DNA from 4 places in the Sphingomonas endolithica genome. Region 4 is predicted to be linked to each of the others. Evidence: predicted binding sites of a transcription regulator. Region 4 holds the regulator's gene; each other region holds the start of a gene.
The links. Region 4 encodes LexA, which represses DNA repair genes until DNA is damaged. Its sites were predicted from a motif close to GTTCCNCNCTTGTTCT; they were not measured.

Region 1: a site for LexA is predicted at 4,157-4,172, ahead of NV382_RS05920 (ribonucleoside-diphosphate reductase subunit alpha). Genes of this name have one in related genera too.
Region 2: a site for LexA is predicted at 2,477-2,492, ahead of NV382_RS19595 (DUF6771 family protein). Genes of this name have one in related genera too.
Region 3: a site for LexA is predicted at 2,531-2,546, ahead of NV382_RS10820 (ImuA family protein). Genes of this name have one in related genera too.

The regions. Positions count from the first base shown of each region.
Region 1 is NZ_CP103057.1:1,247,665-1,255,617, forward strand. Features, by position in the region: gene NV382_RS05895 (ribonucleotide-diphosphate reductase subunit beta) at 1-781, opposite strand, end outside; gene NV382_RS05900 (hypothetical protein) at 803-1,018, opposite strand; gene NV382_RS05905 (hypothetical protein) at 1,056-1,256, opposite strand; gene NV382_RS05910 (DUF2171 domain-containing protein) at 1,316-1,576, shown strand; gene NV382_RS05915 (SPFH domain-containing protein) at 1,666-2,076, opposite strand; gene NV382_RS05920 (ribonucleoside-diphosphate reductase subunit alpha) at 2,100-4,052, opposite strand; gene NV382_RS05925 (phospholipase D-like domain-containing protein) at 4,520-5,797, shown strand; gene NV382_RS05930 (hypothetical protein) at 5,874-6,005, opposite strand; gene NV382_RS05935 (hypothetical protein) at 6,034-6,243, opposite strand; gene NV382_RS05940 (Crp/Fnr family transcriptional regulator) at 6,323-7,030, shown strand; gene NV382_RS05945 (DUF1272 domain-containing protein) at 7,076-7,309, shown strand; gene NV382_RS05950 (ATP-binding protein) at 7,589-7,953, shown strand, end outside.
Region 2 is NZ_CP103057.1:2,793,187-2,801,139, reverse strand. Features, by position in the region: gene NV382_RS13155 (hypothetical protein) at 1-188, opposite strand, end outside; gene NV382_RS13150 (eCIS core domain-containing protein) at 978-1,724, opposite strand; gene NV382_RS13145 (hypothetical protein) at 1,918-2,097, opposite strand; gene NV382_RS19595 (DUF6771 family protein) at 2,503-2,703, shown strand; gene NV382_RS13140 (M90 metallopeptidase family protein) at 3,002-3,724, opposite strand; gene NV382_RS13135 (MipA/OmpV family protein) at 4,036-4,854, shown strand; gene NV382_RS13130 (carbonic anhydrase) at 5,677-6,315, opposite strand; gene NV382_RS13125 (putative bifunctional diguanylate cyclase/phosphodiesterase) at 6,595-7,953, shown strand, end outside.
Region 3 is NZ_CP103057.1:2,278,380-2,286,332, forward strand. Features, by position in the region: gene NV382_RS10810 (error-prone DNA polymerase) at 1-325, opposite strand, end outside; gene NV382_RS10815 (Y-family DNA polymerase) at 322-1,872, opposite strand; gene NV382_RS10820 (ImuA family protein) at 1,763-2,428, opposite strand; gene NV382_RS10825 (YdbL family probable chaperone protein) at 2,586-2,966, opposite strand; gene NV382_RS10830 (YnbE family lipoprotein) at 2,968-3,114, opposite strand; gene NV382_RS10835 (YdbH domain-containing protein) at 3,185-6,352, opposite strand; gene NV382_RS10840 (M48 family metalloprotease) at 7,072-7,953, shown strand, end outside.
Region 4 is NZ_CP103057.1:934,935-942,887, forward strand. Features, by position in the region: gene NV382_RS04440 (TonB-dependent receptor) at 1-811, opposite strand, end outside; gene NV382_RS04445 (molybdopterin molybdotransferase MoeA) at 1,186-2,367, shown strand; gene lexA (transcriptional repressor LexA) at 2,423-3,109, shown strand; partial or broken gene NV382_RS04455 (ComEC/Rec2 family competence protein) at 3,117-5,273, opposite strand; gene gltX (glutamate--tRNA ligase) at 5,301-6,746, shown strand; gene NV382_RS04465 (citrate synthase) at 6,773-7,953, shown strand, end outside.

The DNA.
Region 1 (7,953 bases), 310 kb from region 4:
CGATGTAGCGGATGTACTTCTTGATCTCCTTGGGGGTCATGCCGTTGACCGGGCCCATCTCGAACGCGAGATCGATGAAATTGTCCTCCAGGTGCACGGTGTGCTGGCACATCTCGCGAATGTCGGACTGAACCGATTTGGTGAAGCAGTTCCGCTCCTTGCAGAAGGCGTGGAACAGCTTGATGATGCCTTCGCAGTGCAAGCTCTCGTCGCGGATCGACCAGGTGACGATCTGGCCCATGCCCTTCATCTTGTTGAAGCGCGGGAAGTTCATCAGCATGGCGAAGCTGGCGAACAGCTGCAGCCCCTCGGTGAAGCCGCCGAACATGGCGAGCGTCTTGGCGATATCCTCGTCGCTGTCGACGCCGAAGGTCTGCAGGTAATCGTGCTTGTCCTTCATCTCGCTATATTCGAGGAAGGCGCCATATTCGCTCTCGGGCATGCCGATCGTGTCGAGCAGATGGCTGTAGGCGGCGATGTGCACCGTCTCCATGTTGCTGAACGCAGCCAGCATCATCTTGATCTCGGTCGGCTTGAAGATGCGGCCGTATTTCTCATGATAGCAATCCTGCACCTCGACGTCCGCCTGGGTGAAGAAGCGGAAGATCTGCGTCAGCAGGTTGCGCTCGTGCTCGGAAAGCTTCTGCGCCCAATCGCGGCAATCCTCGCCCAAGGGCACTTCCTCGGGCATCCAGTGGATCTGCTGCTGGCGCTTCCAGAAATCGAACGCCCAGGGGTATTCGAACGGCTTGTACTGCTTGCGGGCTTCGGTGAGGGACATTGGGGTAAACTCCGGTGAAACTTAGAAAATGAAGGCTAGCAGCAGGCAGGCCAGGCCGATCGCCGTGATGACGATCGCCAGCCGGCGCTGTGCCTGCGGGGTGGGATATTTGGCGGTGATGCGGCCGGCGGCCTCGTCGCGCGCGCGCATCTGCTTGCCGAACACCAGCAGCACGCCGCCGCCGATGAACGCGATCGCGCCGCCCAGGATCATCATGCCGTACAGCAATGTCACCATGTCGGACGCCTCGCCTTGTTCATGGAATGGATGATGCTCATGCCGCACCGCTCCAGCGCCACATCGCGGTGGCCGACATGGCGAGCACGATGCCGAGCGACAATGCCATGATGCCGACCATGCGGAACACATAGACCTTGGCCGGGCCGGCGGGCCGCACGAGCGCGATCAGCAGCACCACGCCGGTGACGGCGAACAGCACCGCGACCGTGTACATGATGACGATCTGCCAGCTCATGCGACCAACTCGCCTGTCGTGCGTTCAGATGCCGCAACCGTAACGAAGGAGCTGTTACCATGGCCGATCTGAGTGCAATTCAGGAACATATGGAAGTCATCGGCGCGGACGGCGTGCATGTCGGCACCGTCGACCATGTCGAGGGCGACCGCATCAAGCTGACCAAGAAGGATTCGGGCGCGCAGGTCAACGAAGGCACCGGCACGCACGAGGGGCATCACCATTACATCTCGGGCGGCCTGGTCGCCGAGGTCGAGGGCGACAAGGTCCGCCTGAGCGCGAATGCCGACGTCGCGATCGGCCTGGAAGAAGAGGCCTAAGCCCTTCTCACCTGCCGAACGCAAAGCCCCGGTCCGCACCCTGCGGGCCGGGGTTTTTGCTGTCAGGGAGGATCGCATCGAAGGCATGATCAGCGATCGACCACAGGTGGGTCGGTCGCAAGACGCCGGGCCTCGGTAACCGGCAACCCGGCCTCCGTCGGCACGTAGATCAACGTAGCACGGCTCGATTCCAGCGCTTGAATCTGAAGATAACGTAGATAGCCTTCGGGGCCGCCGAGACTGTTCTGCAATATCGCATTAGCCTGCGCAGCACCGCGCGCTCGCGTCACTTCCGCCTCCGCGAGCGCAACGGCACTTTCCTTCTTCGCGCGCGCTTCCAGAATGGCGACCTGCCGCGAGGATTGCGCCTCGGCCAGCGCCGCCTCGCCTGCCAGCCGTTGCGAATAGACGCGGTATTGCGGGTAAGCGAACATGGCGAGCAGCAGCAACACCACGCCGACGATCACCGCAATCGCTGTGCAGCCCGATTTCTGGTCCATGTCAGGCCCCTATCAGCCGCCGGCTACTGACACGCCAGGCATTCATCGTAATCGGTCGTTTCGAACTCGTACTTGGGCTTGTCGATCGTGTTGTCGTTCTCGACGCCACCGGCAAAGCCTGCGCGCTGCACGCTCTTCGAACGCAGATAGTAAAGCGACTTGATGCCCAGTTCCCAGGCGCGGAAGTGGAGCATGAGCAGGTCCCATTTCTCGACATCGGCCGGGATGAACAGGTTCAGCGACTGCGCCTGATCGATATAGGGCGTGCGATCGCCGGCCAGCTCGAGCAGCCAGCGCTGGTCGATCTCGAAGCTGGTCTTGTAGCAATCCTTTTCCTCGATGCTGAGGAAATCGAGATGCTGTACCGAGCCGCCCTGCTCCAGGATCGAATTCCATACCGCATCGCTGTTCTTCGACTTTTCGATCAGCAATTTCTCGAGATACGGGTTCTTGATCGAGAACGAGCCGCTGAGCGTCTTGTGCGTGTAGATGTTGGCCGGGATCGGCTCGATGCACGCGCTGGTGCCGCCGCAGATGATGCTGATAGACGCGGTTGGCGCGATCGCCATCTTGCAGCTGAAGCGTTCCATCACGCCCATGTCGGCAGCATCCGGGCAGGGCCCGCGTTCCACCGCGAGTTGCATCGACGCTTCGTCGACCTGGCCCTTGATGTGCTTGAACATGCGCAGGTTCCACGATTTGGCCATCGCGCCTTCGAAGGCGAGGCCGCGGGCCTGCAGGAAGGAGTGGAAGCCCATCACGCCCAGGCCGACCGAGCGCTCGCGCGCCGCGCTATAGGCCGCACGCTCCATGCCGGGTTCGGCACGGTCGATATAATCCTGCAGCACGTTGTCGAGGAAGCGCATCACGTCCTCGATAAAGCCCTTCTGGTCCTTCCACTGGTCCCAGGTTTCGAGGTTCAGCGACGACAGGCAGCAGACCGCCGTGCGCTCGTTGCCGAGATGGTCCTTGCCGGTCGGCAGCGTGATCTCGCTGCACAGGTTCGAGGTCGAGACCTTGAGGCCGAGATCGCGGTGATGCTTGGGCATCGCCTTGTTCACGTGATCGGCGAACACGATGTACGGCTCACCGGTGGCGAGACGGGTCTCGACCAGCTTCTGGAACAGGCTGCGGGCATCGACGCGGCCACGCTCGGACTGGTCCTTGGGGCTGCGCAGCACCCATTCGTCGCCCGCACGCACCGCTTCCATGAACGCATCGGTCAGCAGCACGCCGTGATGCAGGTTGAGCGCCTTGCGGTTGAAATCGCCCGAGGGCTTCCGGATCTCGAGGAACTCCTCGATCTCGGGGTGCGACACGTCGAGATAGCAGGCGGCCGAGCCGCGGCGCAACGAACCCTGGCTGATTGCCAGCGTCAGCGAATCCATCACGCGCACGAACGGGATGATGCCGCTGGTCTTGCCATTGAGGCCGACCGGCTCGCCGATGCCGCGGACATTGCCCCAATAGGTGCCGATCCCGCCGCCACGCGAGGCGAGCCAGACATTCTCGTTCCAGGTGTCGACGATGCCGTTCAGGCTGTCGGGCACCGAATTGAGGTAGCAGCTGATCGGCAGGCCGCGCCCGGTGCCGCCGTTCGACAGCACCGGCGTCGCGGGCATGAACCACAATTGCGAGATCGCGTCGTACAGGCGCTGCGCATGCGCGGCATCGTCGGCATAGGCAGAGGCCACGCGGACGAACAGATCCTGGTAGCGCTCGCCCGGCAGCAGATAGCGGTCGGTCAGCGTATCCTTGCCGAAATCGGTGAGCAGCGCGTCACGCGAATGATCGACCTCGACCGGATAGAGCTGCGCCTTCACTTCCTTGGAATCGCTGCGCGCTTCCAGCTTGCGATCGACATCGGTCGCTTCGGCCTTGATCCCAGCGGTCACCGCAGCATCCGCGCTCATGACCGTGTCCCGCACCATCGTTTCCATTGCTGCGTCCGCTCCCTGGCTGTCGCTGAAATCCATTACATCCGTTCCTCAATCTGCTGCCCGCACAACCGGTCTGCGACCGATCCCCGACGGGGCACATGCCCCCAAAAAAAATCATCAGGCCCCATGTCGACCGGGGTAGAACAAAGCGGGACCGTCGCACGACCAACCGGCGCTTGCAACGCCTTCATACTATATGGCGACGAAGCCCTTGTTCTACCAGCATTGGGGTCAGGCCCCATGCTCGACCCCCACAGATTGTGCCCAAAGCACTTGCCTTGCAAGACGGTAATTCGCCCGCCCATTCCATCGTCGGGTCGCATCACCCCTCGCTGGCTCGGCCGGCGGCCCGCGACGCGCGCTCAAAGCTGGCATCGGCAAAACGCAAGTATCGAAGTGCCGTGAAGCAAATAAATATCGCGCCGGCCGGCGCACCGATCGGCGCCCTCGCCGCCCTTCCACAACGGGCAACATGGGTTGCCACATCCGCCAGGGTAGCGGTGGTGCGGGTGCGTTATCAAATGCGCCGCATGCTCAAGAACATGCCGGGCGGGTCGTCGTGGCGCCGCTCCACAAAAAGACCATCCCGCTTATGGATTGCCGTTCCCGCCATCGCCGGGATCGCATCGGTCACGACGCTGGCGCTGATCGCACAGCCGGAACAGGAAGTGGGTGGCGGCACCGCCGAGCCGACGATCGGCCAGGTCTATTTCGGCGGCCCCGACAAGCCGGCCGGCGTGCTGCGCGATCTGCTGCTGGCCAAGGTGCGCGCGACACCGCCCGGCCAATCGATCGACTGGGCGACCTATTACTTCCTCGATAGCGAGCTCGCGCAGGCGCTGATCGACGCCAGCCGCCGTGGCGTGAAGGTACGGCTGGTGGTGGAAGGCGATCCGCGCCTGGCCGGGGCGAATAGCGGCGTGCTGGCGATGCTCCGCCAGGCGGGGCTCAGCAACGGCCTGACGATCCGACGCGAACTGCCGGCGCCGCTCGATGCGCTCAGCGGCAAGCTCCACGCCAAGATCTACGCCTTCTCCTGGCCGCGCCCGGTCGCGCTGGTCGGCTCCTTCAACCCGTCGGGCGGCGTGGACGACGACAGCGCCGCGATCGTGCGCGAGATCGGCGATCAGGATCGCGGCCACAATGTGCTGGTGGAAATCACCGGCCGCGGGCTGGTCGAGGCGCTGGTGACCCATGTCGCCGACCTGGCGCGCGACGGCGGTGCGATCAGCCGCTTCGGCATGACGCAGAACCGGGTCGTGCGCGATCGCGACACGCAGCTCTTTTTCTATCCCCGCCTGCACACCGACATCGTCGAGGAGGAACTGGATGGGCTCGGGGCCGGCGACCGGCTATGGGCCGCGATCTCGCACCTTAAAGGCAAAGCGGTGGCGGCGCTGGAGGGGGCGGCACGACGCGGTGCGGCCATCCATTTGGTCGTGCACGACACCGAACGCCGCGTGCCGCAGGACGCGGTCGACCGGCTGACCGCGCAAGGGGTAGAGATTCGGCGCTATCGGCATGCCGACGGCCTGCCGATGCACGACAAGATCTTCGTCATCGAACGGCGCGATCATTGGATCAGCTATTTCGGCAGCCTCAATTTCAACCGCAATTCGCGCTTCCTGAACGACGAGGTGCTGGTGCGCTCGACCAACGCGCCGCTGGCGCTGGCGTTGCTCAAGCGGTTTGCCGATATCGATCGTGAGTTGGACCGGCAGCAGGTCATCGCCGAGCCCGCAATCCGGTCGTTGGGCGGCAAGGTACGCGCGGCGCGATAGCGCTTGGGGTCATTCGTGGGAGGCGCACAAAGCGATTGGCAGCGCATCGCACAACAAGCCGTCACCCCGGACTTGTTCAGGGGTCCACCGATCCGAAAGTACCATCGTCATCCTGAACTTGTTTCAGGATCCAGGCGCGGTCGGCGACCACAAAGACGGTGTCCATGAGGCGAATGACCGCGCCTGGATGCTGAAACGAGTTCAGCATGACGGTACTTGCTTGGACGGGTAAGGCTTTAAGCTCCCACCGACCGGCCGCTGCCTCCGTCCGACACCTCGCCCGACGTCTGCGCCTCCGCCTCCTCGGCGGCGCGCGCGAGCGCCTTTGCCGAGGCGTCGGCGGCGGCTGGCGTCATCGACAAGGCCAGCCCGCCGGGTCCGTCCAGCAGCACCAGGCCCTGCTCGGCGGTGGCCCCGATCGGGGTATCGTACGGCGGGTGCGACATTTTCTGTTCCCAAGCTACTTATGGGTGTACGGGTCGGCCAACGCGCACATGGGGCGGCGCGTTCCAGAACGGGGGATTGATGATTACGCGTCTGTTCCTGCTAACGCATCGCACGCCGGTGCTGACGGCCGAGGATGCGGCCGCATTCGAAGCGGCCGCCGGACGCACGCAGGAATTCGACGCCAAGCGCGTAATCGTGCGCGAGAACGTGCCGCTGACGCAGTGCACGCTGTTGCTGGATGGCTTTATCGAGCGTTTCAAGGACATGCCGGACGGGCGGCGGCAGATCCTGGCGATCCACATCCCCGGCGACTTCGTCGACCTGCACAGCTATCCGCTGAAACGGCTGGAGCATTCGGTCGCCGCGCTCACCCCGGTGAAGGTCGCCATCTTCCCGCATGCCGACGTGCGCGGACTGACCGAACGATCCGCGACACTGACGGAATTGCTGTGGCGATCGACGATGATCGATGCGGCGATCAACCGCGAATGGATCGCCTCGATCGGTGCGCGCGGCGCGGCGGTGCGGCTGGCGCATCTGTTCTGTGAGATGTTCATCCGGCTCGGCCGGGTCGGCCTGACGCGCGACCTGGAATTCGACTTTCCGGTGACACAGGTGGATCTCGCCGATGCCACCGGGCTGACCGCGGTCCATGCCAACCGCATGCTGCGCAAGCTGCGCGAAGACGGGCTGCTGGAATTCCGCCAAGGCGTAGTGCGGATCCTCGACTGGCCGGCGCTGCAGCGCTTCGGCGAGTTCGACGCCAATTATCTGTTCATCGACTGAAACGGCCGCGAGACGCGCCGGCGCCGGCGCGCTAAAGGTACCGGCATGTTGGAAATGCGCCCCGATTGCGAACGCTGCGGCGTCGATCTGCCCGCCGACGATGCCGGTGCCTTCATCTGCTCGTTCGAGTGCACCTTCTGTGCCGAATGCGCCGACGCGCTGGACGAGCGTTGCCCCAATTGCGGTGGCGAGTTGCTCGACCGGCCGGCCCGAGTGGACGACGCGCTCGTTCGCCACCCCGCCGCCACGCAGCGCCGCTTCGGGCAGGGCACGGCCTGATCTAGGCGCGAAGGGGGTCCGTTCGATCCATCATCGTCACCCCGGACTTGTTCCGGGGGCCACCGTGCCGCACTCTCTGCCTTCAAGTCGGAGTCCCGGGGGGACAAGCCGCTGGGTGGACCCCGGAACAAGTCCGGGGTGACGGTCTTGGCTGATGCGAAACCGCCCAACCTATGACTAGCCGGTGGGGAAACCGCTGCGATGCCGCTGCCGCCGCCAAACCGCCCCCCACGCGGCTTATCCCTTTCCCTGTCGCCGCGCATCGGCCACAGGGAAAGCATGACGGTACGCGTGGACATGGGGATGGATTCGGGCGGCAGCCCGGTGTCCATGGACCTGGAGGAGCTGCTCGCCACGCGGCTGCTGGTGCAGGGCAATTCCGGCTCCGGCAAATCGCACCTGCTCCGGCGGCTGCTCGAACGCAGCGCCGGGCATGTGCAGCAGATCATCATCGATCCCGAGGGCGATTTCGTGACGCTCGCCGGCCCGTACGGCCACGTTGTGGTCGAGGCGGTGAATTATTCGCTGGTCGAGATCGTGCGCTTCGCCAGCCGCCTGCGCGAGGCGCGCGCCTCGGTGGTGCTCGACCTCGAAGGCCTCGATGCCGAGGGACAGATGCGCTGCGCCGCGGCTTTCCTGGGCGC
Region 2 (7,953 bases), 1.9 Mb from region 4:
TATTCGTCGCCGCTTATCATGCGTAACGAGGCTGGCCCTTCCGGTACGTCTTCTGCTGTTTCATTCACGAACCGAAACGACAACCTCTCTGTTGCCTGATCTTTGTGAAAGGTGAGCCGGCCAACTTCGCCATGGCTTACGGTAGTCAGCAGGGCTTTGAACGATTTCGGTAGATCGGCGGCGGACATAATCGATTCCTTCGGAGGCGGACCAGTGAGGTCGACCTAACGATACTGTTGCTCAACCGCGCGGCAACCCGCCAGCCACGCAGCAAGGGCAGCTATTTACCGCGGAGATGTCCGTCACGCGCCACCGGCACGTTCCGGGCGCTATCGCCGCCCTTGGCCTGGACGACGTTCTAGTGGAGCTTACAGGCGTCGTAGAGAAAGGGTCAGCGCTGCGGGTGCGCGGTACTAGCCCTGAGAGCAGCGCGGTGCGGTTCTCGGCGCGCCTGGCGATCATCGAGGATTAGTAGCATGCCCAATTCTGGCACCTGTGGTCCGGTGCGGCCGTCCTCTAGAGCGCGCGGCGCTCCGCTGGTATGTCTCGGCTTTTGAAACTGGGGCAAGTCTCCGATCGGCGTTAGGAAGGCGGCTCCTTCTGGATCGACCCTTCACGACCAGGCTCAAAGAAGCTCAGCGCTGTGGCACCAGTTCGGGATGCCGAGACCACGTACAGCTTACCCGGAGCCAATGGCTCCATCGGCCCCCGTTGTTCAAAGCCTTTCGGTATGGCGCCATATTGAACCCGGGTCGTGCAGGGTCCTTGAGACGACGTGTCGATGAGCCAAATGGGCTTCGCCCTGTCGGTGGCGGCATAGACGGTGAGACGGTCCAGGCAATAAGGCTCCGAGCTGGGTACGGTAAATGTCACCTGCCCCCGCTCCGACGTCACGGCTACGTTGTACTCCTGTTCGCAGGCGCCCAGCGACAGTGCCGCCAGTAGAAGTCCAACGTGTGCGAATTTACCAATCCTGGTCATTGCCCGAGAATGCCCGTGCCGTTGAGCTTCGAGCGCAACTGCCGGATCAGGGCCGGTGTCCGGCGGACTGGTGGCAACGCAAGCTGCTCGCCAAAATCGCCTACTAACGCCGCCTGGCCCTCAATGCTTTCATCATTGAAACCCTTCTTTCGATGTTTGTAGTCGTACATCTTGTTCGCGTCGCCGCCCGCCGCTTTAAACTCGGCCGCATAACGAGCGCCGAACCTGGCGAAGCCAAGGCGGCCGTATTGCAGGACGTGGGTATATTCATGCAGCAGCATCTCCACTCCCTCGGGGGTCGCTGCCAGGTTGCTACCACCGCGTTCGCGATAGACGCGTTGCTTGATGTATATGGTGTTGCCGATGGTGATCGCCGGATTTCCATTCAGGAACGCTATTGCCGCCACCGTTTGGAGTCCGGGGCCAGGTACAATCCGAACTTGCGAAGGTGCTACTGGCTGTTTGCCGAAAGCCCACGTCACAATCTTCACCTCAGCAGGGGTCAGAGCGCGGGCAAACGGTCCGCGATAGGAATCAGCCACAACGTTAGCGGTCCCGTGCGGAAGCTTGCCAAGTACAGAGGTGAAGAGTCCAATCTTACCCGCTAGGCTCTGAAATTCTGATTGAACGGATCGCCGAATAGCGGCTTGTGCAGATTGGATCGCTCGTTCGAGCGCCATGACCACGACGCGACTAGCGATTTTGCGAGCGTGATCGAAAAGTTCGTCGACCGGATTACCCATCAAGTCTGCCCCCATCTCACGGTTCAATGCGCAATGCTGAGACTGGTTCCGCTCACGCTTCTTCTCCCACCCGCCTGGCAACTACCCGCTGATCCAACCCAGGACACTGCGTTCGTGGCGGCAGGCGATGATTGCGGCCCGCCGCCGTCCCTCCCAGTGTGGCTACCAACCCCTCGTCAGGATCGCCCGAAGCCTACTTCCGCCGGCCGTCCGGTTCCTTGGCGACGCCCTTGAACGGCTTGCTGTCGGCCTTCTGGTCCATGAACTTGCCGTCGGCTGTGTCACGCTTGACGTGATTGCCGCTGGGCGCTTCAGTCTGACTGCGGTCTCTGACCGACCCGACCCGATGTCCCTCGCCAGTGTTCTTCGCCATGGTAGCCTCCGTACTGTTGCGTTCTTCCAAGATGGAGAGGGCACGTCAGCATGCAAGAGGTCGCTTGCGTGCGACGAAGAGGGCAGGGGCGCTATCCTGCAAGCAAGTACGCTAATACGTTACACCCCCTGCCTAAAGCTATATACAAAAGTACTTACCCCACACTCACGCGTATAAATAACCAGGGGGGTACTAACGTATTAGCGTATTCGGTTATGGCGGTTGGCGCTTTTGGTTATCGGGCCGCAGCGACGCCGACAGCGCCGCCGGCATCGCCGCCACTTCTATCCACGCCGACAAGCCGGCCGCCGGCCAGGGCGGAGGGTGATCGGGATTGTACCTGCGCTAGCCGCTGTGTGGCAGATCGAGCTTGGCCATTGTTCCCGATATGTTCTAACATGAGGCATGCTCGATTCGCCACTCACGCCCGCCACCGTGCCGGACTTGTCCGACGCGATCCTCTCCGCTCCTGGCTGGTGCCGCGTGGGAATAGCAATGCCCGACGAAGCTATGCGCCAGCGCGCTGCAGGCGAGCTTGCGCGCGCGATTGTCGAGCGACTGGGCGCTCCCGAGCACAACGCCGATCAGCTGACGTTAGCCCTTTAAGCGTGGGCGGCTTTGACGCGGAGGGCCGTCGAACCGCGTCCGATCTTTTCGAGTGCGCCGCGTGGCATATCGCGATCGTTGCAACGTGCAGGCAGTGTAAGCGCGAGTCTGTCTTTGACCCCCACGCGCTCTGGCATCTTTATCAACGGAAGGGCTGGCGGAACGACCTGAGGAGCGTGCAGCGCCGGATGAAGTGTAGAAGCTGCGGTCCGCAAGTGAGCGATAGCGGACCGTTGGCTTTAGGGCGCCGCTTTGCCGATTCGACGCTTGGTGAAATACGAGCTTATACCATCTCCCTTCATGGCCCTTTTACGCAAAGCGAACGCACCTCGTCAGATCGTTTTCCCCAGATATTTTCCATAAGAGCGTATCCGATAGGGTCGTGGGATCGCAGATCCTGTCTATCAAACGGGAAAAAATCATTACAGCCAAGATAGGCTTCGGTCAGTTCCGCGAAAAACTCTTCCTTATTATTGACAGCGTAGGCGCGCTTTTTGCCGCCGTGGACATAATCCACATTTGCATAGAGCTGCCGCTCAATAGCACTCTGATATGCTGCTTCAATCGGCGAATATCTCTCCCCGAGCACGCGACTATGGTAAGCATGGGCTAACTCATGGAGAACCATCATCGGCTGATCGGTTGTGGCCCACAAGACAAAGTTTTCCGAGTTGGTGATCTCAATACCGCCGGCCTTGTCAGGATTTTGTTTGTGCTCTCGCAGCCAATCTCTAGATGAATGGTAAGTTGCGCCTCCGGTTCCCTGTCGACCTTGGATCCAGAACGAGACCGACTTGAAAAACACCATTTGTGCCGGGGTCACCAGTGCTTGAACTTCTTTAAGGCGTGATTGCAAAACCTTAAAAGTGGTGTTCCTGAGGCGCGTGTCGGAACTAAGGTCTGGACTCATGAAAATATTAAACCCGTCCATCTGGATCAGGCGATAATCGGTTGTGGGTGGGTCGGCGCGGGCAGCCGAAGCGAAGCACCCAGCTAGGATTGCCAGAAAAGCTTTCTTCACGACCTTCAAATCCTACCAGTTCAGCGTTGGAAGTAGCGCGTTGCCCTCGCCCAGTCAGCCTACCTAGTGTCTCTACCGGGGTCTAAAGATCGAGGTCGGGGGTATCGAACAAGCCTGTACGAACGGCGGGTGTCGGCACGTGGCAGAAGCGACTGCATGTCCGCTATTGGGCGTGAGTCGCCATTCACGTTGTGCCGGTGATAACCAACCCGTCAGACCCCTGACAACATCCAACCCCATGCGCGAGTCGCCCAGCCGCTTTTCCTTTGATCCCCCGCCGGATGCTGTACGCTCCTCCAATGACAACACGCATGCTCCTGAGTCTCGCAGCCGGGCCGCTTGCCTTGGCGCTGTTCATTACGAACCCTCCGGCCGCCGCCGCGCAAGCGGAGAGCGACACGAGCACATCCCGGCGAACTCGTCTCGCTCTGGGGCCGCAGATCGTGCCCAGCTTTCCTGGAGCTGACGGTATCAGCATCCGCCCGCTCGTTGACGTTGCGCGGGCGCGCGGCGACGAACCCTTCGCCTTCGAGGCACCGGATGAAAGCTTTGGCCCCAGCCTGGTTCGCACTGGCGGGTTGCGGTTCGGGCCCGCACTAGGCTTCGAAGGAAAGCGTTCGCGCGACAACACGAACGGAATGCTGCCGAAAGTCGGCTTCACGTTCGAACTGGGTGGATTCGTGCAGTATCAGCTCACCCCAAAGCTCCGCCTTCGGACTGAAGTGCGTCAGGGGATCGGCGGCCACAAGGGACTGATCGGGACGGTTGGTGCTGACTATGTCACCCGCGACGCCGACCGTTGGCTATTCTCCATTGGCCCGCGCGTCACGCTTGCGAACGGTCGTTACAACCGGGCCTTTTTCGGTATCGATCGCGCGACCGCGATGACCACAACGCTACCTGCCTTCCGCGCGGACGGTGGCTTGCAGGCGGTCGGCGTGACCGCAGGCTTGATCCGCCAGATCAACGCGCGCTGGGGAATCTACAGCTACGCTAAATACGATCGGCTTGTGGCGGACCCCGGCCGCTCGCCTGTTGTGCGCGCCTTTGGGGCGCGCAACCAGCTCTCGGGCGGCATTGCGCTGAGCTATACCTTCGGCGGCAGCGTGCGGAAAAAGGCTGCGCCGTAACTCAAGTCGCCCACGTGGGGTGGCAGCTATCTGCTCTCCTTATCAGCAGCTAGCGGCTACCGGCAGCCCTACTCACCGGGTTCACGGACGGCTGCTTCCAGAATGCCACTTTGCAGTTGAACGTCCGCTGTTGGGCGTTAGCCCCCGGGTCGCATTGGGCGACAGCGGAAACGCAGATCTTAGCCTTCCGCTTTGCCCGCGTCCCGACCTGTTGGTCAGCTGCCGTTCCGTCTTAGGAGATCACTTGGGTGATAGTGCAAGACCTGCGCACATTCCGAACACTCAGATCGCAGGTCACACGAACCTGTCTGGGGTGCCATGACCCGGTCCAGCGAAGTCCGCCGACTATGGGGTTTCCCTTTCCGGTGAACAGCCGGACTTGAAGAGTTTGGGCGCGATCATGCATTGTCCCGAACTCTCTGCGCCCCGCCCTGCTTACACAAAGCGAACCGATCGTCTGGCACTGCGAAATGCGCCGGTCTGCTCCAAGAGGCCCCGTACGGAACGGGTCACTGCCATTCTCGCCATAGATCAGCATCAAAGCTGGGGCCCTATTGCTACGGTCTGCGGTTCGAACGTTAACGACGAACTCTGGCATAGCGTGGCGCCAGCTTTGGGCAGTAGCGTATGCCGTCCCACCGATAAGCATTACAGCCACCGCGGGTATGCCGAGCTGGATTGCGCTTCTCATGTCGCTACCTCAGAAATGATGCCTCATCTTAAGGCATGGCGGAATGCCCGCGACTGGGCGAAAGCAGACACATCGTCAGATAGCTGCCGAGAGTGCGGATATAATGGACCGGCAGGAGACCGGTCCATCAATCACAACCAGCGCACCTTACCAGTGGCCAGCTCATAGACTGCACCAACGACCATCAGTTCGCCGCGGCTCTGCGGCTCAAGCAGCATAGGCTCGGAATAGGTCTGAAGTCGCTCGACCATTCGCCGGACATTCTCCTCCACGGCTCGCTCAACCAGATCACCATCCTCGCCCGCACGCTCAGCTGCGATTACCGCAGGCAAGATCGGCTCGATCATTCTGCCGATGCTGCCGGGAAACCGCACGTCCTTCGTGACGACATCAGTCGCGGCCGCAACGGCACCGCACTTCTCGTGACCCAAAACGACGATCAGCGGGACCTTAAGCGCCATGACCGAATACTCGATCGAGCCCATTCCAGCTGTGTCGACATTGTTACCGGCACTCCGGACGATGAACAGGTCGCCGAGACCTACGCCGAAAAGCTGTTCCGGACCGACCCGCGAATCCGAGCACCCTATGAGCGTGGCGAAAGGCTGCTGGCCCTGTGCTAACTCCAGGCGCCGCTGGCGCGAGATGTCCGGGGCGTGAGGCGCGTCGGCGACGAAGGCGGCATTACCGGCGATCAGCCGCTGCAAAGCCTCATCGGGCGCGGGTTGAGCTGCGGGCTGTGCAATTGGCTGGGGCGATACAGCTGGCATGTTGATGTTCCTCGTGAATGAAACGGACGCCGGTTAGCGTCGGCTAAATGTTCAGGCGGGGCTGGCGTGTAAACCGCGCAAGCCCCCTGCACGTCGCTCAGCAACAAGTCGTTACGTTCGGTTCATAGAGCGGACTAAATGGTTACGTCAGTTCGGCTTTTCATCGTCATGCGACCCGGGTCAGGCAGGGGCTCCTCCCACTCCCGAGGCATCGGCAATTGACGATGTGTTAGGACTCGCGGGCGGATAACAAGTTCTTGTATCCGCAGGAATTCACCAGTGAAGAGGTATCTCGGGCGAGGTAAGCTGATCAAGCCGCTGGAGCTGGTGGCCTGCATAGTCACGGCCGTTGCGCTTGGCGTGCTGTTCGACAGGATAGATGCCTTCGAACGGTTAGCCGAGTTCATGGCGCAGCACGACGCCTGGCAGCTGGACGAGATCTTCTTCGTGCTGTTCTTCGGCGGCATCGGTGCGCTTATTCTCGCCATCCGGCGCGCGTCTGATCTGGCACGCGAGATGGGCAAGCGGGAGGTTGCAGAGGCCCGGGCGCTGTCGCTGGCGCGGCACGATCCGCTGACCGGCTTGGCTAATCGTCGCGTGTTGCACGAGGATCTTCCCGCCCTGTTGGAGGAGGCGCGCAAAGCAACCACGCAGTGTGCGGTGTTCATGATCGATCTAGATCATTTCAAGCCGATCAACGACGTCTACGGGCACGATACCGGCGATGCTGTGTTGGTCGAGGTCGCGTCTCGGCTGCAGCGCGCGGCAGGTACGGGACTGGTAGCGAGAGTGGGCGGCGACGAGTTCGTGCTGGCGATCCTGCACGAACCCGGCACCGACGCTCCGGCGCGGATCGCAGCACAGGTAATCCGCGCCTTGACCACGCCGTATGATGTTGGTGGCCGCATGCTCCAGCTGGGAGCTTCCGTAGGGATCGCGCGCGCACCCGTCGACGCGACGCTGGGTGACGACCTTCTGCGCGTGGCGGATGTCGCGATGTACGACGCCAAGCGTGCCGGAAAGGGTACTCACCGATTTTTCCATGCCGCCATGGACGAACGGCTACGCGAGCGCGCGGTGCTAGAGGCTGATTTACGCGAGGCGATCGCAGCGGGCGACATCACGCCATATTTCCAGCCGGTCATCTCGCTTGCAGACCAGCGGATTGTCGGTTTCGAGGCATTAGCGCGATGGCATCATCCAACGCGCGGCACCATTGCCCCGGACGACTTCATCCCGCTGGCCGAGGATCTGGGGCTGATCGACGCGCTGTCGCATCGCATCCTGCGCCAAGGCTGCATCGCGGCGCGTGACTGGCATACCGACACGACGCTATCGATCAACATTTCGCCGGTCCAACTCAAGGATAGCTGGCTTGCCGCCCGGCTGCTGGCGATCCTGCAGGAGACAGGCTTCGCGCCGCAGCGGTTGATCGTAGAGGTCACCGAGAATGCGATTATTGATGACATCGAGCACGCTGCCACGGTGTTCGCGTCGTTACAAAATGTCGGCATCCGCATCGCCCTGGATGATTTCGGCAAGGGATATTCAAGCCTGTCGCATCTGCGCCAGCTTAAGTTCAACCATTTGAAGATCGACAGCTCGTTCGTGCGAACGATGGATACCGCGGAAAGCCGC
Region 3 (7,953 bases), 1.3 Mb from region 4:
CGACGATCAGCCGCAGATCGACCTCGCAGGCGGCATTTTCCGCTGCACTCAGCACGGGCGATTGGCCGGCGGCTTCCTTGGCCTTGCTCAGCGCGGCACGCGCCGTCTCTGGCGCATCGCGCAGCGCCACCCAGGCGCGCACCACGCCCGCCACGGTGTTGCGATCGGCGATGCCGATGCCGGTCATGCCCAGCCGGTGCGCCTCGGATACCATGTCGGAGGGGTGGCTGGCACCGCGCAGGAAGGAATAATTGGTCGCCGCGACCAGTTCCGCAAAAGGCGTTGGCGGTGGTGCTGGTGGTGGCGGCGCCGCCTCCTCGCTCACGCGAACAGGCCGTGCATGTACCAGCCGGGATTTTTCCGCTCGGTCTCGTACAGGCCATGGCGGAACACCCAGAAGCGGCGGCCCAGCGCGTCTTCTATGCGGTAATAATCGCGCGTCGGCTTGGCGCCAGCATCGTGCCACCATTCGGCGGCGATCCGTTCGGGCCCCTCGAAGCGAGTCACGTCGTGCAACGTGCGCCGCCAGCGGAACTGCCGCGGCGGCCCGTCCGGCACCTGCGCGGTGACCTGGATCGGCTGCGGCGGATCGAACAGGTGCAGCGGGCGGAGCGGCGGCTCGCCCGGCACCGGCTCTGGCCAGTTCGCCGGTTCGGTCGCCTCGACCGCCGGCAAGGCGAGCACCGCTTGCTCCGGATTGTGCGTGTCGCGCGGCGCCATGCGGCGAAACCGGCCGCGCCCCATCCGCGTGCTCAGGCGATCGATCAGCGCGGCCAATTCCCCTTGCGCCACCGCACCGCCTTCCAGCAGCAATTGCGTCGGCGCGAGCGGCGCCAGCGTGGGGACCGCCAGCCGGATCAGGTCGAAGCCGAAGCCCGGATCGATCGGATCGGCCAGGCTGCCCAGGCGATCGTCGAACAGGCGCATCACCACCGCGGGATCGCGCACCGGCAGGCTGGTCTCGACCGCAAGATCGATCGCCAGGCCGTCGCTGCGGAAGAAGCGCGCGACGAAGCGGCGTCCGCCCAGATGCCGCTGCTCCATCTGCTCGCCGGCCTCGGCCGCCAGCTCGCCCAGGATCATCAGCGCCTGTTCGGTGCGCGCGATCGGCTCGGCCAGGCGGCGTTCGACCAGCAAGGCGGGCGCCACGCGCCGCGCGACGATGCGGCTGTCCGATTTGCCGATCAGGCAGGCGAGCGCGCCGGTCATGGCATCGCCGAAGCGCGCGGCCAGCGGCCCGGTCGGCCGTCCGGCGAGATCGCCGATCGTCTTCAGCCCGGCGCGGCGCAGCGCCAGCTCGGTCGCATCGTCCAGGCGCAAGGCGGCAACGCTCAGGCGGCGCACCGCGCCTGCTTCGTCGGTCGCCGGCATGGTCTGGAACCGCGCCAGCGCCTGTGCCGCCTCGGGCGTGGCGGCCAGTGCATGGCGCGCCTGCAGCCCGTACGCCGCCAGCCGCGCGACCAGATCCTCGGCCAGCGCCGCCTCGCCGTCGAACAGATGCGCGCAACCGGTGATGTCCAGCGTCAGGCCGTCGGGCGGGTCGATCGCCACCAGCGGCGTATAGCGGTCGCAGCCATCGGCGACTCGCTCCAGCAACAGGTGATCGGCGATCGGATCATGATCGATCGCCACCAGATCGGGCACCTGCGCCCGGGCATCGGCAAGCGTCAGGCCGGGCGCGATGCCCAGCGCCAGCGCGCGGGCATCGACCGCGGCAAGCCGTATCGCCCCGCGCACCTTCTCGACCAGCGCGAACGGCGCATCAGCCGGCGCTGCGCCGGCCCGCTGCAGCCGTTCGGCCGACAGCCGGGGAAACCACAATGCCAGGTGGCGGCGGCCCGCTTTGCCTGCCGCCGCTTTGGGGTATTTCACAGAAGCTTCCTTCGTCACGATTCCACTCCATAATCCAGCGCCCGCCGGCCCGGCCGCCACGCTGGCGCAACAGCTCCACGTCGAGCGCGGCATGGCCCGGCGCATTCGCCTCCAGCGGCACCGACGGCACCGCGCGCACCGCCCAGCGTGTCGCCGCAGCGCTGGGTGCCGGGGTTCCCGCCACCCGCAGCAGCAAGGCGGTCACCCCCGAGCTCTGCGCCGCCATCGCCAATCGCCGCGTCGCGGTGAGATCGAGCACGCGAGGATCTTTCCACAGCTCGATCACCACCACGCCGACCTCGGGGCACCGCGCCAGGTCGGCGGCCGCCTTCAGCACCGCCAGCGGATCGGGCAGGATGCCGATCACCAGGTCGCTGCCGCCCGCGACCAGGTCGAGCAGTCCGGGCAGGTACAACGCGCCGCCCTCGGCATGCGCCTGTTCCTGCCGCAGCCACACCACCGCCGACGCCTCGCACTCGGCACGGCGCAGCATCATCGCCGCAAACCCCGCCGCGCTACTGGCGTCCGCCGCCTCCAGCGCGAAGATCTCATGCAAGTGCCCGCGTTCCAGCTCATCCTCCATCGATCTCGAGCCCGAGCAAAGTCGGTCGCCCGCCCTGCGAATCACGATGATACGCAGCCGGTCGGCGACTCACTTGTTCACTATTTGTTCTGTGGCGCTCAACCCATTGACGAGTCAAGCGATGTGCGGCTTACCCGCAGCGACCGTCGCGGATCGGGGCCGTCCCGCTGCGGGTCTGCCAGGCGCCATCGGGCGCGCGGTACTTTTCGCCCGGCTGCGTCTGCTGGATCAGGTTGCAGCCGCTGGTGAACGCCATCTGCTCGACGGTCGCACCGCTCGCCTGCGCGCTCTGCGTGTACTTGGCCTTGCGCTGGATATTGATGTTGCTGACCAGCGCCCGCAACTCGGCCGAGCCGGCGCCGACCACGCCCAGATAGCCATCGGGCTGCTCGCCCACCTGCCCCGCCGATCGCGCCGCGGCATAGGCCGGATCGCGCTGCGCCGCTGCCGGAACCGCGAGGCTGAGAAACGCCGTTGCACCAAAAGCGATCAGGATGGCTTTGCTCGTCATGTTAGAAAATCCCCGGATTCTTCTCGATCAGCGACTTGGCCTGGCTATCCAGCCGATACACCACTTGTTGCGTAACGTTGATATTAAGATTGATTTCAATCGGCTTATCAGGCGCACTAATACTCACGCATCCCGTCGTCGCGATCAATACGCCTATCAAGCTCGATCTCATCATCTTGCGATGTTTGGTAACCGGCCTCGTCATCTTCGATGGTCCTTCATGGCATGGGGTCGCTTGCGGCAGGCTGAATGGAACTGATCGGTGGAGCGAGTGGCTCGGCGCGGAGTCCGGTCGCGTTCTGCTGTTGCAGCAGCGCCGGCAGGTTGCGCTCGATCAGCCGCGAGGGATCGTAGAAGGATTGTGTCGCATCGATCAGCCCGCGGAACGGCGCGCGGATGCGGATGTTGAAGACGAAGGGCAATTTCTGCAGCCGACGGACCAGGAAGTTCGATTTCGCGCCCTTGCCCTGGCTGATGCCGGCAAACCGCACCTCGGTGATCATCTCGCCCGCCAGCGGGCCGTTCATGGTGATGGCAAGATCGCGATAGTCGATCGAGCGCAGCGCCTGGAAGGCGATGTTGCCCCAGATGCCGAGATCCTTTTGCGTGAGTTCGCCGACATAGGCGATGTTGCCGCCGCCCGGCCGCACCTTGAGGTGCCCGCCTTCGATCCGCCCGCCCGTCGCGTCAAAGATCATCGGCAGGGTGCCGTCGAAGGTGCCCGTCGCACTCAGATTGCCAAAGTCGAATTGCTGCAGGAATTGCGCGGCATTGACGGCCTGCAACTCGAACGTCAGTCGGCGGTCGCGGGCGCCGGCCAGATCGAGCATCGTCGGTTGCAGCACCAGCGTGCCGCCCGCGAACGGCCACCGCCCGCTCGCCACATGCACCCGGCTGTTCGCCAAGGTACGATAGACGACGCGACCGTCGGTGACCGGTATGCCAGGATTGATCGACGCCACCGTCGCGACCTGATCGGGGGCGCTTTCCAGCGCGAGCAGATCGGTGAAGCGGATCGTGCCGGCAAGCCCGGCGACCGGGCCGAAGGCGGCGGCCAGATCGAGCCCGTCGGTGCGGAAGGTGCCGGTGCTGGTGACGCCTTGTGCCGTCCAGTCGATCCGCGCGTCACCCGAGATGGCGCCACGCACATCGGCGATCACGCCATAGGTCATCGGCGTCAGGTCGTCCGGCTGGAATGCATCGTCGAAGGCAAGTTTGGGGACGGCGAGTGTCGCCCGCCCCGTGTCGCTGCCGAGATCGTGCTTGATCGTGACGTCCGCCACGTGAACCGACTTGCCCGGCACGGCGAGCGCCGCAGACGCATTGATCGCGCCGCCGACGAGCCGCAGCTGGACCGCATCGGCATGCAATGGCTGGAACCGCGCCTTAGCAGCGGAATCCGCCACGTCGGCGGTGCCGGACAACGCTAATGCGTCGTCTTTCATCCGCCAGTTGCCGCCCGCGTGCGAGATCAGCAACGGCACCTTGCCGATCTGGCCGCCTGCTTGCTCGAAACGGCCGCCCAGCCCCGCTGCGGACACGGCACCGGCGAGCCGCCCGACGTCCAGCCGAGTCACCGACTCGCCTTGGCCGAGCCGCACCGCAACGTCGTGCGCGGTGATGCCGCCCGAGTTCAGCGAGAAGCGGGCATCATCCGCCGCCAAGGTCAGCGGCGTGGATCCCAGGCGGCCCGCCAGACGAAGCATGGGCGCACGGCCCTCCACATCGATCTTGCCCCCCGCGACACGCACCAAGGCGGCGCCGCTCGGGCACAGCGGCACGCTTCCGCTGCGCAGGCGCAACGTGGATAGGGCGAGTTGATCGTAGGACAATGTGATACAGTCCGGGTTGAGGCTCAGCACCCCCGCGCCGTTCCACGCCGCCTCGAGCGGCAGACGCAGGCCCTCGACACGTCCGTCGGCTAGCGGGCCGGAGAGCGTCGCGACGGTCGCCATGCGCCCGCCAGCGCCATCGGCCGTAAAGCGTACCGGATCGAGCGCCAGCCGGGCACCCCCGGCGGCATAAGGGAGGATCGTGGCGACGCCGTGGATCGGCCCGCGCGACCGAGCCTGGGCAAGCCGCACCGTCACCGACGGCAGGCCGCCGCCCGACAGTCGTGCGATGCCCGCAATCGCCGGCATCGTGCCCCAGGCGAAATCGACCGGACGATCGGGTGCGAAGCTGGCGGCGGCACCGGATCGCGCCATGCTGTCGACGCGCGAAAAGGTGATGCCGCCGCGGGTCAGGGCAAGGTCGGCGGCGACATCGAAGTCACGGCCGGCAACCACCACCGCGTCGCTTGCCCGGGCGAGCAGCGGAGCGATCGGCGTTGCCGGTGCGGCTTGCCCCTGGCGGCGGATGGCGGCGAGCATGGTCGCCGGGAGCGAGATGCCGTCCGCCCGGGCGCGACCGGCAAACCCCGGATCGCGGCCCAGGCGATAGCGTCCGTTCAATGCCAGCGATCGTGTAGCAATCCCGCGGAGCGTGGCCGGTCCGCTCACTAGCGCCACCTTTCCCGTGGTGGTGGCGGCAGTACCGGCAAAGGTGATCCTGCCCCTCGCCTGGCTGACCGCGAGCGATGATGCGGCGAGCCGCCCGGTACGCAGCGTGGCGCTGCCCTGCCAATGGGCCATGCCCGCAGACAGGCTCGCCGCCAGGTCGATGGCGACGCGCTCGGCGGTGGTGCCGGGGCACAGCAGTCGATCGGCCATGAGCGGACCCGACAGGTGCACCGCGGCCCTGGTTGTCCAGACCATGGTCGCCGCGCCCACGCCGCGCACCAGGCAGCCACCCGCCGTCAACTGCCGACTTGCTGCCTGCAGCCGCCCGCTGAAGCCATGGTCGAGACGTCCTTGGCCGGTGAGCGCAAGATCGACGATCCCCGCCGGCACGGTCAGGTGCAAGCGGCCGTCCGTGACTTCAAGGTCGATCGCCGGCAACCGGAACGTGCCGCCGCCGGTGGACTGAGGCAGAAGCCGGTCGATCGCGCCCAGCGACAATGTGCCCCGGACGAAGGCTGCCCGCAGCCGCAGGCCGCCGGCGCGCACGCCGGTCACCCGCGCGCCATCCAGGCCGATATGCGTGCCAAGCTCCAGCCAGTCGGCGGTGAGATCCGGGCGGGCCGGATCGCCGACCACCACATCGATCAGCCGCTGCCCTCCGAAGCCCAGATCGACGATGCGGTAGCGCGCCTGCACATGTGCCTGCGCCAGCTTGCGATCGATCACCGCGGTGGTGATCGACCGCCGCTCCAGCCAGAGCCCGACCAGCGACGCCGACACGAACAATGTCGCCGCACCACCGATGCGCAGCGCGCGCCTCCTGTGCCACGGCCGCGCCACCTGCTCGTCCGGCACCTCGGCCGCTACTGGTTCGCTCCCACTCACGCCCGCTCGCATAAAGGCAGCATCGTCGAGCGGCAACGCCCGGGGAGTTACCCCGGAATCCCTGGTTAAGTGCCACCTCGGCAGACGCCGGCATCCTCAAGGCAGAGGCATGACAATGACATCTAGCGCTCGGGCTTGGGGAGAAGTCGGTACGAAGACCAACACGGCTGAACGGTCGCGATCATCCTGTCTACAAAAGCGGCAAGCGGCGTTCCGATGTTAGAACGCAGTTCAAGCGGCCCGCCAAGTTGAGAGCCGTACCGCGCGGAAAAGCGCACCGAGTAAGCGACGCCGTCCATCACGATCTCTGTTGCATCCCGTGGCATCTGGACGCTTGGGAAAGGTACGGACCCGAGTGCCTCTACCGCCTCCTGCACGCCGCGGCAGGTACGGCTCGTCGCCCACCTGTTAGTGGTCAATCCCGCAGGATCGTGGACGGTCAGGCGAAGCGTATACTCGCCCTCCGCCGCGTCCGCGTCGTCCCGGATGAAATCGATGGTCGTGGAGGATCGAGCAAGCGCGACGTCCGCCGAAATTCTCGCCCACGCATCATCCGGCAGAAATGACGGCGATGAGGATTGCAGGAGAATTGGTAAAAGCATGCCTGCCTCGCGATCAGTGCAATCGTCATCCTACATTTGCCAAGGCATTTGGGAAGAAGGGTCCGACCCATCGGCTTGTTGTTTGACCGATGCCGAACCCACGGTAGGATCGATACGATGGGGGACGAATCACAATCGCCACCGGCGCTCGAGCCGCTTGCTTACCATCGCCTGATCGTCGAGCATCTGCGAGAGAACGAGCCGGAAATCTGGGCCTGGGGCTGCTCGCACCAGACGCGTGACGAGCAGGTGCAGGAAATGCGCTCCTATCTGTTGCGCGAAACCTACCGCATCGATGCAGCAGCGCACCCGCACGTGCATGAGGATTGCGCCGCCGTGCTCGCAAAGCTGGGGCTCGATGCGCCGGCAACGCTGTATCAGGCGTCGGACGGGGCGATGAACGCCGCTTTGTGCTTCGTGCCGGGTGAAATCCATCTCCTGTTCCACGGCCCGGTGCTGGAGAAGCTGTCACGTGACGAGCGCATTGCGTTGCTCGGCCATGAACTTGCACATTACCGGCTATGGTCGATCGAAGACGGCGCCTTTTACGCGGCGACGACGATCCTCGATCATGCACTGGCCTATCCCGGCGCCGCGCCCAGCCATGTCGAGACCGCGCGACTATATCGGCTGCACACCGAACTCTATGCCGATCGCGGCAGCGCGGTCGCGACCGGCGCGCCCGATCCGGCAATCGCCACGCTAGTGAAGACGATGACCGGCCTGACGGCGGTCGATCCGCAAGCCTATTTGCGGCAGGCTGCCGAAGCCGAGAGCGACGCCCGCGGCTCGCAAGGCGACACCCATCCGGAAATCTTCCTGCGCGCCCAGGCACTCGACAAATGGTGGCGCGGCGATGCCGAGACCGATGCGTGGATCGAGCAGCGCATCCGCGGGCCGCTGTCGATCGCGGCGCTCGATCTGCCACGCCAGCACGAGGCGACGTCGATCACGCGGCGCTTCCTGACCCGGCTCTCCGCCGATCCTGCCGCCGATGCC
Region 4 (7,953 bases):
GGCCGGAAACGTTGATGCTCAATGCATCCGTCGGCGTGAACAGCAATTGCAGCCGCACGTCCTTCTCATCGAACCCGCCCAGCGCATCCCTGCCGCCGCGCGTGCCGTCGGGCCCCGTGCCGGCGAACGTGTTGTCGACCCAATCGTCGCGATGCTGGTAGAGACCCGACAGGCGGAACGCGATCTTGTCGGCCACGATCGGCCCGCCGATGCCGGCATCGGCCGTGATCGTGTTGAAGCTGCCATAAGAAGCCGTCCCACGGCCCTGGAACGTCTGGCTCGGGCGGATCGTATCGAACTTGATGATGCCCGCCGTCGTGTTGCGGCCGAACAGCGAGCCCTGCGGCCCGCGCAGCACTTCCACCTGGTTGACGTCGAACACCGGGTTAGATTTCAGCACGACATGCTCGAGCACGACATCGTCCTGGATGATCGACACCGGCTGCGACGCACCGAGATAGAAATCGATGTTGCCGAGGCCACGGATGTAGAAGCGCGGGAAGATGCGCCCGGTGGTGCTTTCGGCATACAGGCCGGGCACGCGCCCGGCGAGGCTCAGGATATCCTCGCCACCGCTCTGGAAATCGCGCAGCGAATCGCCGCCGACCACGGCGACCGACACCGGCACCTTCTGCAGGTTCTCGGAGCGGCGCTCCGCCGTCACCACCACTTCGCCTAGATCGCTGTCCGAACCGCTATCGGCGACCGCCACCTCCGTCGCGTTCTGCGCCGAAGCGGCAGTCGCGCCCAGCATCGCGCCGAATGCGGCCCCGACGAGCAGGGTGGATTTGATGACGGTCTTGTTCAACATGAGTGTCCCTTTGGTAAGTCGATTGATCAGTGCGCACGACGGTGCTCGTCACCGTTGACGGTGCCGGCTGTCTATCTCTGACGATCTATGTCCCGCGCTGGCGTCGCCCTAGGAGCCGATTAAGACCGAACCGTGACAACGCTGGACAGCCGTGGATGATGGCCGGCGGGTGTGTGATCTTGGCAACGGTGCCGCATAGCGAGGGCAATTCCCTACTTGGTTCCCCGGCGAAGGCCGGCGCCCCGTAGCGCCGCAGATGAAACGGGAATCAACGTGAGCAAACGACCGTTCTAAGCCTGGCCCCCGGCCGCCGCCCGGGGACAGTAGCCAAAAGCGCTCGACCTTCACCCACTTCCCACGATACGCCGGCCGCCATGACCCTGCTCCCCGTCACCGAAGCCCAGCAGCGCCTGTTCGCGCTCGCACCCCGCGCCCCTGCCGAGACCGTGCCACTCGCCCAAGCCGTCGGCCGCTGGGCCGCCGCCGACGTGCTGGCCGATCGCACGCAGCCGGTGACCGATCTGTCGGCGATGGACGGCTACGCGATCCGCTACGCCGACCGCGCCGGCCCGTTTACTTTGGTCGGCGAAAGCGCCGCTGGCCGCCCCTTCACCGGCCCGATAACGGCCGGCGAAACGGTACGCATCTTCACCGGCGCCGCCATGCCCGATGGCGCGGACAGCGTCCTCGTCCAAGAAGAAGCGTCGCGTGAGGGCGACACGATCCTCCTCGCCGGCGAAGGCCCCCGCCGACAGGGCGGCAACGTTCGCCGACGCGGGCTTGATTTCACCACCGGTGACCGGCTGATCGCTGAGGGCCAGCGCCTCACCCCCGCGCGGCTCGCCGTCGCCGCGATCGGCGGGCATGGGGCGATTGCTGTCGGTCGGCGGCTCAGGGTGGCGGTCGTGGCGACGGGCGACGAACTCGTTCCCGCCGGCACCCTCCTCGCCCCCGGTCAGCTGCCGGAATCCAACGGGCTGATGCTGGCGGCCATGCTCGCGCCCTGGCCGGTCGACGTGATCGACCTCGGCATCCTGCCCGATGACCTTGCGGTCATGACGGCGGCCTTTGCGGCGGTCGATGCCGACATCCTCGTCACCACCGGCGGCGCCTCGGTCGGCGATCACGATCTGGTGCGCCCGGCGCTGGAGGGTGCCGGGGGCAGCATCGATTTCTGGCGCATTGCGCTGCGCCCCGGCAAGCCGATGATGGCCGGGCGTCTCGGTAACACGGTGGTGCTCGGGCTCCCCGGCAATCCCGTGTCCGCCTTCGTCACCGCAACCCTGTTCCTGCTGCCGCTGATCGCGGCAATGTCCGGCGCGGCCGATCCGATGCCGCCGCCAATGCCTGCGCGCCTTGGCGAAGACATACCGGCGAACGATCATCGCACCGATTACCTGCGTGCGCAGTTACGCGACGGCTGCGTGTTCGTCTCGACGATCCAGGACAGCTCGATGCTGCTGACACTGGCGCGAGCGGACTGCCTGCTGATCCGTGCCGCGGGCGCGCCGGCGGCAAAGGCGGGCGACTCAGCGGAAATCCTCAACCTTGCTTGACTTGGTGGTGAACGTTCCATAAAGGTTCCTCGTCTGTTCTGACGGAGGAACGCCAATGCTAACGCGCAAGCAGCACGAGCTTATCTGCTTCATCCACGATCGCCTGGAGGAAACCGGCGTGTCGCCCTCGTTCGAGGAAATGAAGGAGGCGCTCGACCTAAAGTCGAAGTCGGGCGTGCACCGCCTGATCAGCGCGCTCGAGGAACGCGGCTTCATCCGTCGCCTGCCCAATCGCGCCCGCGCGCTGGAAATCCTCAAGATGCCCGAGCGTGGCGAGGTCGTGAAGCTGGCCAAGAAGGCGCCGCGGGTCGAGGCGCCGCAACCTTCTCAACAGCCGCCGCGCCCCGCCCCGGCCAACGATGTGATCGAGATCCCGCTACACGGCCGGATCGCCGCCGGCGTGCCGATCGAGGCGTTCGAAAGCGATGCGATGCTCTCGGTGCCTGCCGCCTTGCTCGGCAGCGGCGATCATTATGCGCTCGAAGTCTCCGGCGACTCGATGGTCGAGGCCGGCATTCTCGACGGCGATTACGCGCTGATCCGGCGTCAGGAAGTCGCGCGTGACGGCGAGATCGTCGTGGCACTGATCGAAGAGGCAGAGGCCACGCTCAAATATTTCCGCCGCGAAGGGGCGATGGTGCGGCTCGATCCCGCCAACCGCGCCTACGATCCACAGCGCTACGCCCCGCAGCAGGTGCGCGTACAGGGTAAGCTCGCCGGTCTGCTTCGCCGCTACGACTGATCGCCGCCGGGCGCCGCCGCCAGGGATGGCGGTCGCCCGGCCGGTAAACCGTCTCGACATGGCCGGTGGACAGCGTGATTGCGACGCCGCCGGTCTTGGCGAGCATGGACCGATCGAGCCGTAGCCAGCGCGGCGCGCAGCCTCGCGGCAAGCGCCGCTCGCTGACCACGATATCGGCCTCGCGGCACGCGGCGATCAACTCACCCGCCGGTACCAAATAGGCGCTGCGCGTCGCCAGGATCCGCCATGTCCGTCCGCCCGCGACGCGGTCGGTCAGGCACAAATCCCGGTTGCACCGCGCCTCGGGCTGTTCGGCCAGCAGCAGCGGCGTGCCGTCTACGCCGCCATTCTCCGCCAGCATGTCGGCGGTATAATCCCCCACCCGGTCGCGCAGCATGGCCAGCCTGCCCGCGGCGGTGCGCACCGCGACATGCCGCCCGTCGCCGGTCACCAGCAGGTCCGGCGCCGGTGTCAGCAAGGCCCAGCCAAGGCCGAGCAGCAACGGCGCGAGACCCAGCCGCCGCCAGCGCGTGCGCCACAGCGCCACCCACAACCCACCCATGACCATCAGGCCGTAAGCACCCACTGGCATCGCCGGCAGCGCCGCCACCGATCCCGGCAGCGCGGCCGTGGTCCGCGCCAGCCACAACAGCGATCGCAGCGACGCATTAGTCAACCACCACGCTGGCGCGCCGAGCCCCGCAGTGTCCAGCAGCAGCGCAAGGGCCTCCAGCGGCATGATCACGAAGGTGGTCAGCGGAATGGCGACGATGTTGGCCAGCGCGCCGTACAGCCCAGCCTTGTGGAAATGGAACAAGGCGATCGGCATCAGGGCCAGCTCGACGGCCAGCCCGGTCAGCACCAGCGACCCGATCCCACGCCCGAACGCCTGCAGCCGCCCCTCGCCCCGCGGCGCGAACCACGCCGTCACGCGGGGATGCTCGTGCAGCGCGACGATCGCGGTGATGGCGGCGAAGGACAGCTGGAAGCTTGGGCCCGCCACCGCCTCCGGCCAGAGCAGCATCACGACCAGGGCGCCGGCCGCGACCAGCCGCAACGTCATCGCCTCGCGCCCCATCGCCAGGGCGACGAGCACCAGCAGCGCCGCGACGCACGATCGGATCGTCGGCACCTGGCTGCCGGTCAGCAAGGTATAGCCGATCGCCGCCCCGGCACCCGCCGCCGCGGCGATCAGCGGCAGCCGGAAACGCAACGCCAGCCATGGGCTGAGCGCCAGCAGCCGCAGCACGACGAGCATCGTCGCCGCGACCACCGCGGTGATGTGCAGTCCGCTGACCGACAGCAGATGCGCCAGCCCCGAGCGCCGCATCGCCAGGGCATCTTCCTCGCTGATCGCCCCCTGGTCGCCGGTCGCGAGCGCACTCGCAATCCCTCCGGGACTGCCGTCGACGCGGCTTTCGATATGCTGCGACAATCGCGCCCGCAGGTCCGATCCCACCGCTTCGCCCGGCGTGACCACCACGACCGGCGCGAAGCCACGCCCGGTCCCGCCGATCCGGTCGAACCAGGCGGTGCGCGCATAGTCGTACGCCCCCGGCACCGCGGGCTCGGGCGGCGGCATCAGCCGCGCCCGCAGCCCGATGATGCTGCCGCGGGTCAGTCCTGCAGGCACATCCTTCTCCGCGAGATTGACGCGGATGAAGCCCGGCAGCGTGGTGAGCCGCCCCTGCCGATCGGTCACGGGTTCCATGATCCTGGTCGGCGCCAGCCGCAACCGCACCAGATCGCGCGCGGCGAGCGGTTCCAAGCTCTCGACCCGCGCTTCGAACGCGACGATCATCGGCCGCGTCAGCACCACGCCCGCCACCCCCTCCGCGCGCCACCATATCAGCGCCAGCCCTGCCATGACGCAAAGCGCACCGACGAACACGATCCGTGCCGCTCGCCCCCCGTGCGCCACCGCCATCCCGCCCAGCGCCGCCGCACCGCACAGCGACAGCACCATCATCCAGGTCCGCGGATCGGGCAGCAGGAACCAGGCGGCGATACCCGCGCCGAATGCCACCGGCAGCCACAGCACGATCTGGTCGCGCTCCGCCTCCAGCCAGCGCTCGATGCCCGCGTGCGCCTGCGAAAGCGCCGACCAAGCGGTTTGAAGCCGCCATGGTCGCGTGCTAGGGGCGTCGGCGGCAGAGCTGGCCATAGTCCTCAAGTCTGAAAGGATGCGCGGTTGAGCGCAATAGCCGAACCGGGAGCGATCGCTTCCGGCACCCCCCAGGCGACGAAAGTCGTCACGCGTTTCGCACCATCGCCGACAGGCTTCCTGCATATCGGCGGGGCGCGCACCGCCTTGTTCAACTGGCTGTTCGCGCGCCATCATGGCGGCGACTTCCTGCTGCGCATCGAGGATACCGATCGCGCGCGCTCGACCCAACCGGCGATCGACGCAATCCTCGATTCAATGACGTGGCTGGGCCTCGATTGGGACGGCGACACCGTCTACCAATTCGCCCGTGCCGCGCGCCATGCCGAGGTCGCCAATGAGCTGCTCGCCAGCGGGCACGCCTATAAATGCTATGCGACCGCCGAAGAGCTGACGGCGCTCCGCGAGAGCCAGAAGGCCGCCAAGCAGCCGATGCGCTATGACGGCCGCTGGCGCGACCGACCGGCGAGCGAAGCCCCCGAGGGCGCGCCTTATGTCGTCCGCATCAAGGCCCCCAAGGATGGCGCGACCACGATCGAGGACCGGGTCCAGGGGCCGGTCACCGTGCAGAATGCCGAGCTCGACGATTTCGTCCTGCTGCGTTCGGACGGCACGCCGACCTACATGCTCGCGGTCGTCGTCGACGATCACGACATGGGCGTCACGCACGTCATCCGCGGCGACGATCATCTCAACAACGCCTTCCGCCAGCTGACCGTGATCCGCGGCATGGGCTGGCCCGAGCCGATCTATGCCCATATCCCGCTGATCCACGGCACCGATGGCGCGAAGCTCTCCAAGCGGCACGGCGCGATCGGGGTCGATTCCTACCGCGACGAGCTCGGCATCCTGCCCGAGGCGCTGGGCAATTACCTGCTCCGCCTGGGCTGGGGCCATGGCGACGACGAAGTGATCAGCCGCGAACAGGCGATCGAGTGGTTCGAACTTGCCGGCGTCGGCAAATCGCCGTCCCGCTTCGACCTGAAGAAGCTGGAGAACCTGAACGGCCACTATATCCGCAGCGCCGATGACGCACGCCTCGCAGGGCTGGTCGCCGAGCGACTCGAATTTGCGGTATCGCCCGAGCAGCTCGACCTGCTGCGGCGCGCCATGCCGGCGCTGAAGCCGCGCGCCGCCAACCTGAACGAGCTTGCCGGCAACACTGCGTTTCTGTTCCGCACCCGTCCTCTCCTGCTGGACAACGACGCAGCAGCACTACTCACCGCGGAATCGCGGGCGCTGCTCGCATCGGCGCACAGCAAGCTTGACGCGCTTGGCCGCTGGGATACGGAGAGCCTCGAAGACGCGGTTCGGCAGACGGCCGAGGAATCGGGTACGAAGCTCGGCCAAATTGCCCAGCCTCTGCGCGCGGCCTTGACCGGCAAGAAGACCTCCCCCGGCATCTTCGAGGTACTCGAACTCCTCGGTCGCGAGGAAAGCCTCGGCCGGATCGCCGATCAGATGACCGCCTGACCAGGCGATAGATAGAAGGACCTATGATGAGCGACCCCGCAAAGCTGGCCGTCGACGGCAAGGATCTGGATCTCACCGTCATGTCGGGCAGCGTCGGCCCCGACGTGATCGATATCCGCAAACTCTATGCCCAGACGGGCAAGTTCACCTACGATCCCGGCTTCACCTCGACCGCCTCGTGCGACAGCGCGATCACCTATATCGATGGTGACGAAGGCGTGCTGCTGCACCGCGGCTATCCGATCGGCCAGCTGGCGGAGCAATCGAGCTTCATGGAGGTCAGCTACCTGCTGCTCAACGGCGAGCTGCCGTCGCAGGAAGAGCTCGACCAGTTCAGCCACACGATCAGCCGCCACACCATGCTGCACGAACAGCTCGCAACCTTCTATCGCGGCTTCCGGCGCGATGCGCACCCGATGGCGATCATGTGCGGCGTCGTTGGCGCGCTCAGCGCCTTCTATCACGATTCGAGCGACATCACCGATCCCTACCAGCGCATGATCGCCAGCCATCGCCTGATCGCCAAGATGCCGACGATCGCGGCGGCCGCCTATAAATATTCGGTCGGGCAGCCGTTCATGTATCCGGACAATTCGCTGTCCTACACCGGCAACTTCCTGCGCATGACGTTCGGCGTTCCGGCCGAGCCTTACGTCGTCAACCCGATCGTCGAGCGCGCGATGGACCGTATCTTCATCCTCCACGCCGATCACGAGCAGAACGCCTCGACCTCGACCGTCCGGCTTGCCGGGTCGTCGGGCGCCAATCCGTTCGCGTGCATCGCCGCCGGCATCGCCTGCCTGTGGGGCCCGGCGCATGGCGGCGCCAACGAAGCGGCGCTCAACATGCTGCGCGAGATCGGCACGGTCGATCGCATTCCGGAATATATCGCCCGCGCAAAGGACAAGAACGATCCGTTCCGCCTGATGGGCTTCGGCCACCGCGTGTACAAGAATTACGATCCGCGCGCGACCGTGATGCAGCAGACGGTGCGCGAAGTGCTGGGCGAACTCGGCGTCACCGATCCGGTGTTCGACGTCGCGCTGAAGCTCGAGGAGATGGCGCTGAGCGATCCGTACTTCATCGAGAAGAAGCTGTTCCCGAACGTCGACTTCTACTCGGGCGTCATCCTGTCGGCGATCGGTTTCCCGACGACGATGTTCACCGCCCTGTTTGCGCTCGCCCGCACCGTCGGCTGGGTCGCACA